3 regions of the Neobacillus sp. NPDC093182 genome follow, and region 3 is predicted to be linked to each of the others. Evidence: riboswitches for the same ligand, from Rfam matches in the RefSeq annotation. Region 3 holds a riboswitch; each other region holds the start of a gene.
The links. Region 3 has a riboswitch for glycine ahead of ACIQAA_RS14265 (amino acid permease). Riboswitches for the same ligand answer to the same signal wherever they lie in the genome.

Region 1: linked by a shared signal. The riboswitch ahead of gcvT (glycine cleavage system aminomethyltransferase GcvT) and the one ahead of ACIQAA_RS14265 (amino acid permease) in region 3 are both predicted to bind glycine.
Region 2: linked by a shared signal. The riboswitch ahead of ACIQAA_RS12425 (amino acid permease) and the one ahead of ACIQAA_RS14265 (amino acid permease) in region 3 are both predicted to bind glycine.

What each region holds. Positions count from the first base shown of each region.
Region 1 is NZ_JBIVOI010000001.1:438,112-442,403, reverse strand. It holds gene ACIQAA_RS02345 (YqhG family protein) at 1-247, opposite strand, end outside; gene ACIQAA_RS02340 (DEAD/DEAH box helicase) at 225-1,913, opposite strand; glycine riboswitch at 2,067-2,155, shown strand; gene gcvT (glycine cleavage system aminomethyltransferase GcvT) at 2,342-3,445, shown strand; gene gcvPA (aminomethyl-transferring glycine dehydrogenase subunit GcvPA) at 3,467-4,292, shown strand, end outside.
Region 2 is NZ_JBIVOI010000006.1:20,266-24,557, forward strand. It holds gene ACIQAA_RS12420 (GH1 family beta-glucosidase) at 1-1,246, shown strand, start outside; glycine riboswitch at 1,392-1,473, shown strand; gene ACIQAA_RS12425 (amino acid permease) at 1,630-2,994, shown strand; gene ACIQAA_RS12430 (LutC/YkgG family protein) at 3,061-3,777, opposite strand; gene ACIQAA_RS12435 (LutB/LldF family L-lactate oxidation iron-sulfur protein) at 3,774-4,292, opposite strand, start outside.
Region 3 is NZ_JBIVOI010000007.1:106,418-110,709, forward strand. It holds gene glyA (serine hydroxymethyltransferase) at 1-936, opposite strand, end outside; glycine riboswitch at 1,132-1,234, opposite strand; gene ACIQAA_RS14265 (amino acid permease) at 1,330-2,718, opposite strand; glycine riboswitch at 2,968-3,026, opposite strand; glycine riboswitch at 3,029-3,127, opposite strand; gene ACIQAA_RS14270 (SGNH/GDSL hydrolase family protein) at 3,244-4,194, opposite strand.

The DNA.
Region 1 (4,292 bases), on a different contig from region 3:
AATGAACGGTTTCTCCCTTAATATGTTCCGGTGCTATCTGTGGGTTCGTAATAAACGTAAGCTTCATCGGATTTGGAATACCGCCAGTTTTTTCTAGGTAATGCCAATAAAAAGGCCGATTCATTAATTCCTTATCGAGCTCAATTGTTAATTGAACCGTTAAGTATCCTGGACCATTTTCTGTTATTTCACATTCATTAGCTTGAAAATAGCGTATGAGAAAGTTATGAATTTCCAGCTGCTGCATGTGAATCCTCCTTTTGCATATCTTTAGCTAAATCAATCATAGATGTAAGATTTTCCATCTTAATCCGCATCTCACCCTCAGAGCAGGATTGTCCAAAAATATCAATTAAATGATCTTCAATACTTCCAAAGTCTAACTTCGTTAAAATATCGTCCAAATCACCTATTACTTTTTCAAAAAGTTCAATTTTTTCATATAGAAGTTTTAATATATGTTCCTCCACTGTGTTTTGGATTGCAAAATTATAGATCATAACGTCCTTTTCCTGCCCCAGACGATGGATCCTTCCGATTCTTTGCTCCAGTCTCATTGGATTCCACGGTAAATCGAAATTAATAATATGATTACAGAATTGAAGGTTAATTCCCTCACCACCTGCTTCTGTCGCGATGAGTACCTGTGCATGCTTTTGAAATAGCTCGCGCATCCAATCTTTTTTACCTCGTTTAAAGCCCCCGCGGAACGGAACGGATGATATCCCGTTTTGTTTTAAATACCATTGCAGGTACATTTGGGTTGCTCTGTATTCGGTGAAAATAATAACCTTATCATCTATTTTTTGAATCAGTTCCAAAGCCTTTTCTGCTTTAGAGTTGGATGGAACTGCTTCCACTTTTGAAATTAAATGTTGAATCTGCTCTTCAAATTCCTTTGTAGGGTTTTCTTTTTTCTGAAGCATGTTCTTAAGCGTATAAAAAACGGCCTCTCTGCTGCTGCATGCTTCCCTCTGTAAAGTCATCACCGAGAATGCACTTGTTTGTACCCAATCGCCTTCGCTCTTTAAATCAGTGATGGCTTGATACAATTCTTTTTCCTGTGGTGTAAATTCGATCGGTATGGTTTCAACATGTCTCTTGGTCCATTCAATGCCTGTATCGGCGCGGCGGTTTCGAATCATTACCTTATTAACTAGCTCTTTTAAATGCTCATTATCATTTAATGAACGTGCATCCCGTTTGTATTTATCAAAAAAGGCTGTTTCACTGCCTAAATGTCCAGGTTTTAATAGGGATACGAGGTTGAAAATTTCACCAATTCGGTTTTGAATGGGTGTAGCAGTGAGAAGCAGACAAAACTTCTTCTTTAGATTTTGAACAAACTCATAGTTTTTTGTTTTATTATTCTTTAGCTTGTGTGCTTCATCAATAATGATTAAATCATAGTCCTGCTTATAGATAATATCACGGTGTGGATCCCGTTTTGCTGTATCAATAGACGAAACGACAACATCGCATTGTTCCCAAACATAGCTTTTCTTTTGAGAAACTGCGGGTATAAAGAATTTACTATTCAATTCATAAGACCATTGGGTTACTAAAGAGGCTGGGACAAGAATGAGAACTTTTTTTACAAGTCCACGAATCATGTATTCTTTTAAAATAAGACCAGCTTCTATCGTTTTTCCCAGCCCAACTTCATCGGCAAGAATGGCCTTTCCATTCATATTCTCAATTACTTGTTTTGCCGTCTCGAGCTGGTGTGGAAGCGGCGTCAGATTAGGCAAATGTTTGGGTGCCTGCAAGCCTTCAAATTCAGGGATAATCAGGTGTTTTTCAACGCCGACTGCCAGTTTAAAAAGGTCCCAATTTCCCCATGGTCCATCGTTCTCAATTCTATGTAAAAATTCATCCTGCCAGGAGGAATCAAATTCTATTTCAACAGTCATGGTTTCAGCTCCTTAATGCACAAAAATTTATTGCTCACCTTATGCTTTAATGGTAGGATGGTAATAGATTTGAATGTTTTAATTATTGCAATAAAATAAATTTCTCAGATGTATATTTTAGTATGACCCGAATTTGAAAATATTATAATGCGGATGATGACAAGGGGAGAGACTACAAATGTAGCGCCGAAGGAGCAAGCACGATGTGTGAATCTCTCAGGCAAAAGAACTCTTGTTTGACGCAGCTCTGGAGAGTGCTGACAAAATTGAGCAGCCACCAAAGGGGAAAGCCATCTAAGGTAAACTTTCAGGTGCAAGGACAGAGACCTTCTTTTGTTAAAGGGAGGTTTCTGTCCTTTTTTGTTTATTATGCCCTGGATTTATGGAACAACAAATGAAAAACATCTTTAGTTGAAGGGGGATTATTGATGACTGAATTAAAACGGACACCGCTATTCGAAGTGTATAAAGAATATGGTGGAAAAACGATTGACTTTGGAGGCTGGGAGCTGCCTGTTCAATTCTCAAGCATCAAGGAAGAACATGAGGCAGTCCGCACAAAAGCTGGTTTATTCGATGTTTCGCATATGGGGGAAATCATCGTCACGGGACCAGACAGTCTTAGCTATTTGCAAAAGATGTTAACAAACGACATATCAAAAATTAAAAATGGCGGAGCACAATATAATGCAATGTGCTATGAAAATGGCGGCACTGTTGATGATCTTCTTGTTTATAAAATAGAAGACAATCATTATTTACTAGTTGTTAATGCTTCCAATATCGAAAAGGACTATAAATGGCTTGAGGACCATTTAGAGGGCAATGTTTCGATCGATAATTTGTCTGAAAAAATGGCTCAATTGGCGCTGCAAGGCCCGATTGCTGAAAAAGTACTTCAACAGCTGGCAGGTGATACTGATCTAAGTAGCATTGGATTCTTTAAGTTCCAACAGGAAGTAACGATTAAAGGAAAAAACGCACTGGTCTCACGAACTGGTTATACAGGCGAGGATGGCTTTGAAATATATTGCGATGCGTCAGACGCAGTAGAACTTTGGAAGGCGATTTTATCTGCTGGGCAAGAGGAAGGGGTCGTTCCTTGTGGTTTAGGCGCCAGGGATACTCTTAGATTTGAAGCGACTCTTGCGCTTTATGGCCAAGAATTGTCTCCTGAAATCACCCCGCTGGAAGCAGGTATCGGCTTTGCAGTTAAGTTAAATAAAGAAGCTGATTTTATCGGTAAAGAAGTACTTAAACAGCAAAAGGAACAGGGTGCTGCAAGAAAATTAGTTGGAATTGAAATGATTGACCGTGGAATACCGCGTCATGGTTACCCTGTCTATAAAGGTGAGGAACTGATTGGGGAAGTGACAACGGGAACGCAATCACCATCCTTGAAAAAGAATATTGGACTTGTGCTAATTAAAAATGAATACGCAGGTCTTGAATCAGAAATTGAGGTTGAAATTCGCGGAAAACGCTTGAAGGCGAAAGTCGTACCAACACCTTTTTATAAACGAGAAAAGTAAACACGAGGGGAGATTAGGTTTATGAAACATCGATATTTACCTATGACTGAAGCAGATAAAAAGGCAATGCTCGAAACAATTGGCGTTAAATCCGTCGATGAATTATTCAGCGATATTCCTGAAAAGGTTAGATTTAAAGGGGAATACAACATCAAAGCTGCAAAATCTGAGACTTCTTTGATGAAAGAACTATTCCGAATGGCTTCTCGTAATGCCGATTTAAAAACAAATGTATCCTTTCTAGGTGCAGGAGTTTATGACCACTATATGCCGGTAATCGTTGACCATGTTATTTCACGCTCTGAATTTTATACAGCCTATACACCATATCAACCTGAAATTTCCCAAGGGGAGCTCCAAGCCATTTTTGAGTTCCAGACGATGATTTGTGAGTTAACTGGTATGGATGTAGCAAACTCCTCCATGTATGATGGCGGAACCGCATTGGCAGAAGCAGCGATGTTGAGCGCGGGTCATACGAAACGCAAAAAGATTATTGTTTCTGGTGCTGTTCATCCTGAGTCAAGGGAAGTCCTAAAAACTTATGCAAAAGGTCAGTATCTTGAAGTGATTGAAGTACCAGTTAACGAGGGAATTACAGATATTGAAGCATTAAAGGGATTGGCAAATGAAGAAATTGCCGCAGTCATCGTGCAGTACCCAAATTTCTTCGGAAGAATTGAACCGTTAAAAGAACTAGAGGAAATTGTCCATGCAAATAAGTCTTTATTTGTTGTTTCAAGCAATCCACTTTCACTTGGAGTATTAACACCTCCTGGAAAGTTTGGTGCAGATATTGTCATTGGTGACGCACAGCCGTTTGGAATTCCGTCTGCGTTTGGCGGAC
Region 2 (4,292 bases), on a different contig from region 3:
AATTTGGGATACCTTTTCCCATACACCTGGAAAGGTGGTAAATGGAGATAACGGAGACGTTGCCTGTGATTCGTACCATAGATATGAGGAAGACATTAAAATGATGAAGGAGCTGGGGATTGATACCTATCGATTTTCAGTTTCCTGGCCCCGTATTTTTCCGAATGGTACAGGTGATATCAACCGTAAGGGATTAGAATTCTATCATAAATTTGTTGATAAATTAATAGAAAATGGAATTGAACCAATGTGTACACTCTATCATTGGGATCTTCCACAAGCTTTACAAGACAAAGGCGGCTGGGCAAACCGTGATAGTGTTGAAGCTTTTGTGGAATATTCAGAGACGATGTTTAAGGAATTTAATGGGAAAATAAAAAAATGGATTACGCTAAATGAACCATTATGTATTTCATATATTGCTAATTATGCAGGTGCCCATGCGCCTGGAAATACAGACTTACAACTAGCGACCGATATTTCTCATCATCTATTGGTGGCCCATGGCCGGACTGTTCAAAAATTTAGAGAGCTTGGCATAAATGGTGAAATTGGCTATGCTCCAAATACAACATGGTTCGAACCATTTAGCAATAGGCCAGAAGATGTTGAGGCATGTTACAGAGAGATTGATCATCAAGTTAGATGGTTTATGGATCCTGTGTTTAAAGGGGAATATCCTCAGCATTTAGTGGACTGGTTTAAGGAGAAAGGTGTGGAGCTTTCTATAGAGGAAGACGATATGGAAATCATCCAACAGCCAATTGATTTTTTAGGAATTAATTATTATGCAGGTCAAATTGGACGATATAAGGAGAATACTGGGCTATTTAATTGTGAAACGGTAGAAATGGGATATGAACGTACCGATATAGGGTGGCCAGTTTATCCGGAAGGATTTTATAAAGTATTAACATATGTGACAGAAAGATATGGAAATGTACCCATTTATATTACTGAAAATGGGGCATGCTACAATGATGAGCCTGTCTTCGGCACTATAAAAGACAACAGGAGAATTAAATACCTTCAGCAGCATTTAACAGCCTTAAGCAGAGCTATAGAATCAGGAGTGAATATTAAAGGTTACTTCTTGTGGTCTATGTTGGATAATTTTGAATGGGCAGAAGGGTATAGTAAGAGGTTTGGAATTGTCCATGTTGATTTTAATACCTTAATACGTTGGAAAAAAGACAGTTATTATTGGTATAAAAAAGTGGTGGATAATAATTGGTTTGAGTATTAGGTTAATCATTTGAAAAAACAGAGTGTTATTTGTTGTTGTTGACAAAGTATTTAATTACTATTAAACTTATAAAATATTGAAAATACTATCGCAATAAAAAATTTAATAATTAGCAGCTATGAATGCTATGGATCAAACTATAGCAGGAGCAGCTTCTGGAGAGACCGCTAGAATTTTAGCGGCGCCGAAGGGTTCACAATCTCAGGCAAAAGGACAGAAGAGTACTGAATATTTATTTGTTATGCTGATATTCATTAGCATGACAACTATTATTTGTTATTCTTAGACCTAAGAGATTGGAGAACATCCAATCTCTTTTTTTTATTGGGTAAATCTATTGCTCATCGTTTCACATTAAAAGTAGTTTTAGGGAGGAATTTGTTTTGGCACAGCAAGAATTAAAGAGGGATTTAAAAAATCGGCATGTTCAATTAATTGCCATTGGCGGAACCATTGGCACTGGGTTATTTTTAGGGTCAGGTAAAGCGATACAACTGGCAGGTCCATCCATCATCTTTGCATATTTAATCGTGGGTATCGCCGTTTTTTTCGTTATGAGGGCGCTAGGGGAACTCCTGTTGTCTAAAGCAGGTTACCAATCGTTTACCGATATTGCAGAAGATTATCTTGGACCTCGGGCAGCATTTATAACAGGATGGACATATTGGTTTTGTTGGATTATGGTTGCTATGGCTGATGTTATTGCAGTTGGAGTCTATATACAATATTGGTTTGACATTCCGCAATGGGTACCTGCTATCATCTCATTAATCATTTTATTAGGACTTAATCTATTAACGGTAAAGCTTTTTGGTGAATTGGAGTTTTGGTTTGCTTTAATAAAAGTAATTACTATTCTCGTATTAATTGGTATTGGGGTTATATTGCTTGTGATGGGATTCAAGACCGATGCTGGAACGGTAACAATTCAAAATCTTTGGGAACATGGAGGACTGTTTCCGAACGGAATTTCAGGTTTCTTACTATCATTCCAAATGGTTGTATTTGCATATGTGGGAGTTGAGCTAGTGGGTGTATCGGCAGCGGAAACCTCCAATCCAGAAAAGAATATCCCATCGGCTATTAATAAAATTCCTGCAAGAATTCTTTTTTTCTACGTAGGTGCATTGATTATCCTACTATGTGTGAATCCCTGGACCCAGCTAAATGCAGCAGAAAGCCCATTTGTAAAAACATTTAGTTTGGTCGGAGTTCCTATTGCCGCAGGAATTATTAATTTTGTTGTATTAACTTCAGCCGCTTCTGCCTGCAACAGCGGTTTGTTTTCAACAAGCCGGATCCTTTTCAATTTAAGCAAAAATAATCAGGCTCCATCTAATTTTGCAAAACTGAATAGAAATTATGTACCAAGTAACGCATTATGGACATCCACGCTTGTGGTATCGGTCGGTGCGCTTTTGAGTAAACTTATTCCGGCACAAGCTTTTGGAATCGTGACAACCATTAGTGCCATTTGTTTTATTTGGGTTTGGGGTGTTATATTAATTTGTCATATAAAGTATAAGAAAACACGCCCGCAATTACATGCTAAATCAACATTTAAAGCACCATTCACACCATTTATTAATTATGCGGTCCTAACGTTGTTTGCTATGATTCTTATCATTATGCTGGCTGCCGAAGAAACACGTCCTTCCTTATTGTTGACACCTCTATGGTTTATACTATTATTTATTTTGTATTCCAATAGAGGAAAAAAGGAAAAAGATATCAAACTATCAGCATAAATGTTTTAGAAAAACAGAAAACCACCCTGCGCCGTTAGAGCAGGGTGGTTCTCCTATCCTGTCACCTTAAATATCATCTACAATGATATAGGTTGCTTTAATGGGTCCATGAACGCCAACAACTAGGATCATTTCGATGTCTGCTGAGTTGCTGGGTCCTGTGATGAAGTTAATGCAGGAGGCGATTTGTTCGCCGTTTTTTACTTTTTCATTTATGATACGGGCCGCTTGTGTCATGCGGGGAACGATGCTGCTTTTCGGGATTATTATGATGGAAGTCGCAGGTAAAAAGCTGACTGTTCTCCCTTTATCCTTGCTGCTAAAGAGAACGGCTGTGCCTGATTCCGCCAATGTTACATCACTGATCGTAATTCCGATATTTGCAGCCTCGGCCTTTGCGATATTTTCTTCGCCTTTTGTATGATCCCAAATATGAAGATCAATTCCCTCTTGAGGCCATTCTTCCTTCATTAATTTTTCGAGGCCAAATTGTGAAAAGCGTTCATCTTTCCAGGTGACAATTGGGCCGCCGCCATTGTGGTTTACCACTTCTTTTAATGAGTCAGATAGATTAGCACTTGAGGTCATGACAAAATTCGTATGGATATTTTTACATTGTTCCCGTAATACGTCCACAAGCTCATCTTGTGAGCTGCCTTTTAGAACTTCATCTTGGGGATGAAAATTCCAGATGGGTCTTTCTATTTCCATTTTTTGTTTACGGCCTAGCCGGCTGGCTATTTTTCCTAAAAATGCATCGCGATTCTGTATGGTACCTATCATGAATGATTTCCACCTTTCGGACGATTTTTAAACCAATCACGGAATCTTTCTTTATTTGGTGCAGGGAAATCCCTTGATTCTGTCCATGCTTTTAAAGGGCCCGGACCTTTTGAGATTTTTTCATCCTGCGTAAATGGCGACATTACCGGCGCTGCCAGTTTTGAACCAAATTTATAAAGAGCAGGGGAGGATGCACCAAAACCGAATGCCTTCATCAAAAGCTTTTCAGAGATCGGAGCTCGTCCTTCTTTTTCCACGATGACTTGGCGATGTTTATGAAGAAGCTGATGCAGTGGAATTTTGACCGGACATGCCTCTGTACAGGCCCCGCATAAAGTCGAGGCATAGGGTAGCTCTTTATAATCATCATATCCGCCTAGTAACGGTGATAGCACCGCACCGACAGGACCAGAATAGATGGAACCGTATGAATGGCCGCCGACATGTCGATAAACGGGACAGGCATTTACACAGGCTGCACATCGGATACATTGGAGAATGGATTGGAATTCACC
Region 3 (4,292 bases):
AATATGATTATCGGTTCCACCAGAAACAAGCGCTGCGCCTTGCTTTTTTAATGTTTCTCCTAATGTTGCTGCATTTACAATGATTTGTTTCGCATAGTCCTTAAAGCTTAGCTGCAATGCTTCATTGAATGCAACGGCCTTAGCCGCAATAATATGCATCAGCGGTCCGCCTTGAATTCCTGGGAACACCGATTTATTAATGGCTTTTATCATTTCTTCATCATTTGTTAAAATAATGCCGCCGCGCGGTCCTCGGAGCGTCTTATGCGTAGTACTCGTTACAACATCCGCATAAGGAACCGGTGATGGATGAAGACCCGCTGCAACTAGTCCTGCAATATGCGCCATATCCACCATTAATTTTGCGCCAACTTGATCTGCAATTTGTCTAAACCGTGCAAAATCAATCGTTCTAGGGTAAGCGCTTGTTCCGGCAATAATCAATTTAGGTTTTTCTTTTTTCGCGATCGTTTCCAGTTCATCGTAATCAATCAATTGAGTATCTTCTCTGACACCATAGGACACTACCTCAAACCATTTTCCTGAAACACTAACAGGACTTCCGTGCGTTAAGTGTCCGCCATGTGAGAGGTTCATCCCCATCACTTTATCACCAGGTTGAAGGAGAGCGAAAAATACAGCGAAGTTTGCCTGCGCACCTGAGTGAGGCTGAACATTGGCATATTTAGCACCAAACAACTGAGTTAGGCGGTTAATGGCAACTTGTTCTGCCACATCGACAAATTCACATCCACCATAGTAACGCTTCCCTGGATAGCCCTCCGCATATTTATTCGTCAACACACTTCCCATTGCTTCTAAAACATCTTGACTTACGAAATTTTCAGAGGCAATCAGTTCCAACGTTTGATGCTGACGCTGCTGCTCTTTCTGAATTGCTTCAAAGATAGTGGAATCATTTTGTTGTAAACTCATTCCCGTTTCCCCCTTGATTGTTGTATTGGCTACCTCTTCTGTGATTAGAACCTTTTTTTTGCACGCAAAAAAGGACAGAAAAGGGTAGCACTAGGCTTTCTTCTACCCTTCTCTGTCCTTTTACCTGAGAGTTTAAGTCCGATTAAGAACCTTCCCCTTTGGTGGCATATAACGTATATGCGCTCTCCAGAGCTGCGTCCAATTGTGGTTCCATCTACCTGAGAGATTTGTTCCAAGGGTCTTTTTGGAACTTGCTCCTTCGGTGGCGTGTAAATTTGCACTCTCCCACAACCATCTTCCGCTTATTCATTTTTATTATTTTCAGAATAATAGTAACACTTATACAAGTCAAGCTTTTTGTAAGCGGAAACATTTTTATTTTAAAAAATCCGCCTAATTTCCTACTACTTCTTGTTGATTCTCCTGCTCCACATCATCTGTCTTCTTGATCATCATCTTATAAATCGCTATCAGCATGATGAACCAAACAGGTGTTACAAATAAGGCGATACGAGTGTCTTCCGCAAGCCCAAGTACAACTAGCACAAACGCTAAGAAAGCAAGGATTAAGTAATTGGAAAATGGATAGAGCGGTAATTTAAATTTGTTCACTTTCGCTAAATCTGGTCTGGTTTTTCTGTATTTTAAATGACTGATGACCGTAATTCCCCAAATAAAGAGGAAACATACAGTAGAAATACTTGTAATCAGCGTAAAAACTCCTTCTGGCATCACATAGTTCAATATAACGGCAATTAGAATGACTATAGTGGAGAAGAACAATGCATTGGAAGGTACTTTACGGGAATCCAGTTTCGCTAATGGTACAGGTGCATTTTTGTCTTTGGCAAGCGCGTATACCATCCTGCTTGTACTGAAGATGGCGCTGTTACAAGCCGATGCTGCTGAGGTTAGGACAACAAAATTGACAATACCAGCCGCTGCTGCTATGCCAACTGCCACAAAGACTTGGACAAATGGGCTTTTCGCTGGATCAATCGCATTCCACGGATAAATACTCATGATGACTATGAGGGCACCAATGTAGAAAATCAAAACTCGTATAGGGATATTATTTATTGCTTTTGGGATTACTTTCTCTGGGTCTTCTGTTTCACCTGCTGTAAGGCCAACAAGTTCAATCCCAACAAACGCAAACACTACCATTTGGAATGACAAAATAAAACCATTAATGCCATTCGGGAACATGCCGCCGTGGCTCCATAAATTCGTGAAACTAGATGTGCCTGAATTTGTGGAAAAGCCTTTAACGATCATGAATATCCCAACCACAATTAGTGCAAGAATCGCAATGACTTTGATTAAGGCGAACCAGAATTCCATTTCGCCAAATAGCTTTACGGTTGCTAAGTTCATAAAGAGCAGAACGACAAGTGCAATTAATCCTGGCATCCACTGTGGTACGTCCGGAAACCAAAACTGTGTATAGAGACCAACGGCTGTTAAATCGGCCATTGCGATGGAAATCCAGCAAAACCAGTAGGTCCATCCCGTAATAAATGCTGCCATATTACCTAAATAGTCTCTAACAAAATCAACAAAAGAATGATATTTCAAGTTGGATAGAAGCAGTTCTCCGAGTGCACGCATGATTAAAAAGCAAATGGTACCTGTAATCAAGTACGCAAATAAAATCGATGGACCTGTTAAATGAATCGATTTTCCTGCTCCTAGAAATAATCCTGTTCCAATAGCCCCGCCAATAGCGATAAGTTGAACGTGCCTGTTTTTTAAACCCCGCGACAATTTTTGTTCCTGCAAATGAATCCCCTCTTTCTTCTTTTCCAGGATAGGTAATATCCCTATAAAAGTTTAATTTACTTAGTCAAATCGGCAGAAATAAGCGCTTACATTTTTTAAAGTAAATACTTTACCTGATCAACCTTATTGGAAACCGAAAAATATGGACTCCCCAACTATTCGTTTTGCGTTTAACACCCTCCTTTTTCTGTTTTTCTCTATTTTTCTCCACAAAAAAAGGACAGAGAAAAATAGGCGTATCCCTATTTTTCTCTGTCCTTTTACCTGAGAGTTTAACTCCTTTGGTGGCACATGGCGCTCTCCAGAGACGCGTCCTATTGTGGTCCTTTTACCTGAGAGATTGAGCCCAATTTTGGGACTTGCTCCTTCGGTGCTAAACAATGCGTTTAGTCTCTCCCACAATAATCATCCGCTAGTATGAATATAAATATATACTAGTTTATCAAAATCAAGATGTCAAATTAATTTTCAGAATTTAAACACTATTATAAATTAACAGAAGCAAACCTAGCTTTTTTTTGGGGATTATGACGCGACTTCGACTGTGTTAATCTCGGTTTTTTCATTGGATTTTTTCAAGTATTCTAAAACTCGCTGGGCCATTTGTTTATAGCCGCTTGTGTTTGGGTGAAATTCATCCTCCGCCAATAAGTCCATGTTAGTATTACTGAATAAGTCTTTTGTTGGAATATACCTTACATTATCATATTCTTCTGCAAGAGATACTCCTGCGTCATTCCAATGGTCAATGATCATGCCAAGTTCTTTTATTTCACCAAAATGGCGTTCAAATGGATTATAAAAACCTATTAAGTAAATTTGGGTATCTGGATTTAGATCATTAATTTTATTAAAAATGGCCTTTAATCGCTCTATATATTTCACCCTTTCCTCTTGGAAGGGTTCCATCGTAACATTCATAAAATTGGATTTTAATACATTCATAATGTCATTCGCGCCAATTGTGATTAGAACAATATCAGCCTCTTTAATGGAGGAAGCTACGTCTTCTTTCTCCAGCCTTTTCAGTAGTTGGTCTGTCCGGTTTCCTTTTTTACCATAGTTTTCTACGGTGATATTTAGGTTTTTGTCTTCAAACGTGTGATTAAGAATTCCCACATAACCGCCGTTCTCTGATTCATCTCCAATACCTTCGGTTAGAGAGTCACCGATTGCCACAATCTTCTGATCTCTCTTAAGAAAGTTTAGTGCAACTTCGACAACTTCCCTGACCTTATCCTTAATATTTTCCGTAATTGGCTTATCACTCTCGTCTGCTTGTTCAGTTTGTACCTGTTCTTCAGCTTTAGTATCTTCAACTGCCTTATCTACTGTTGTTTGTTCTTTATGAGCAGAAGCAACCGCCTTGACACTTTCCACCTTTGTTTGATTACGATCTGGCAGAAGTAAATATAGACAACCACTAAATACTAAGATACCAATCATAATACTCATCAGCGTTTTTTTTCTCTTCAAAATCCATCACACCTATTACTATTGTAAAATTATAATCTAACAACTTCATAATATATAGTTATTCATTTTATCATGCATGGCAACATTCCGAAAGAAAT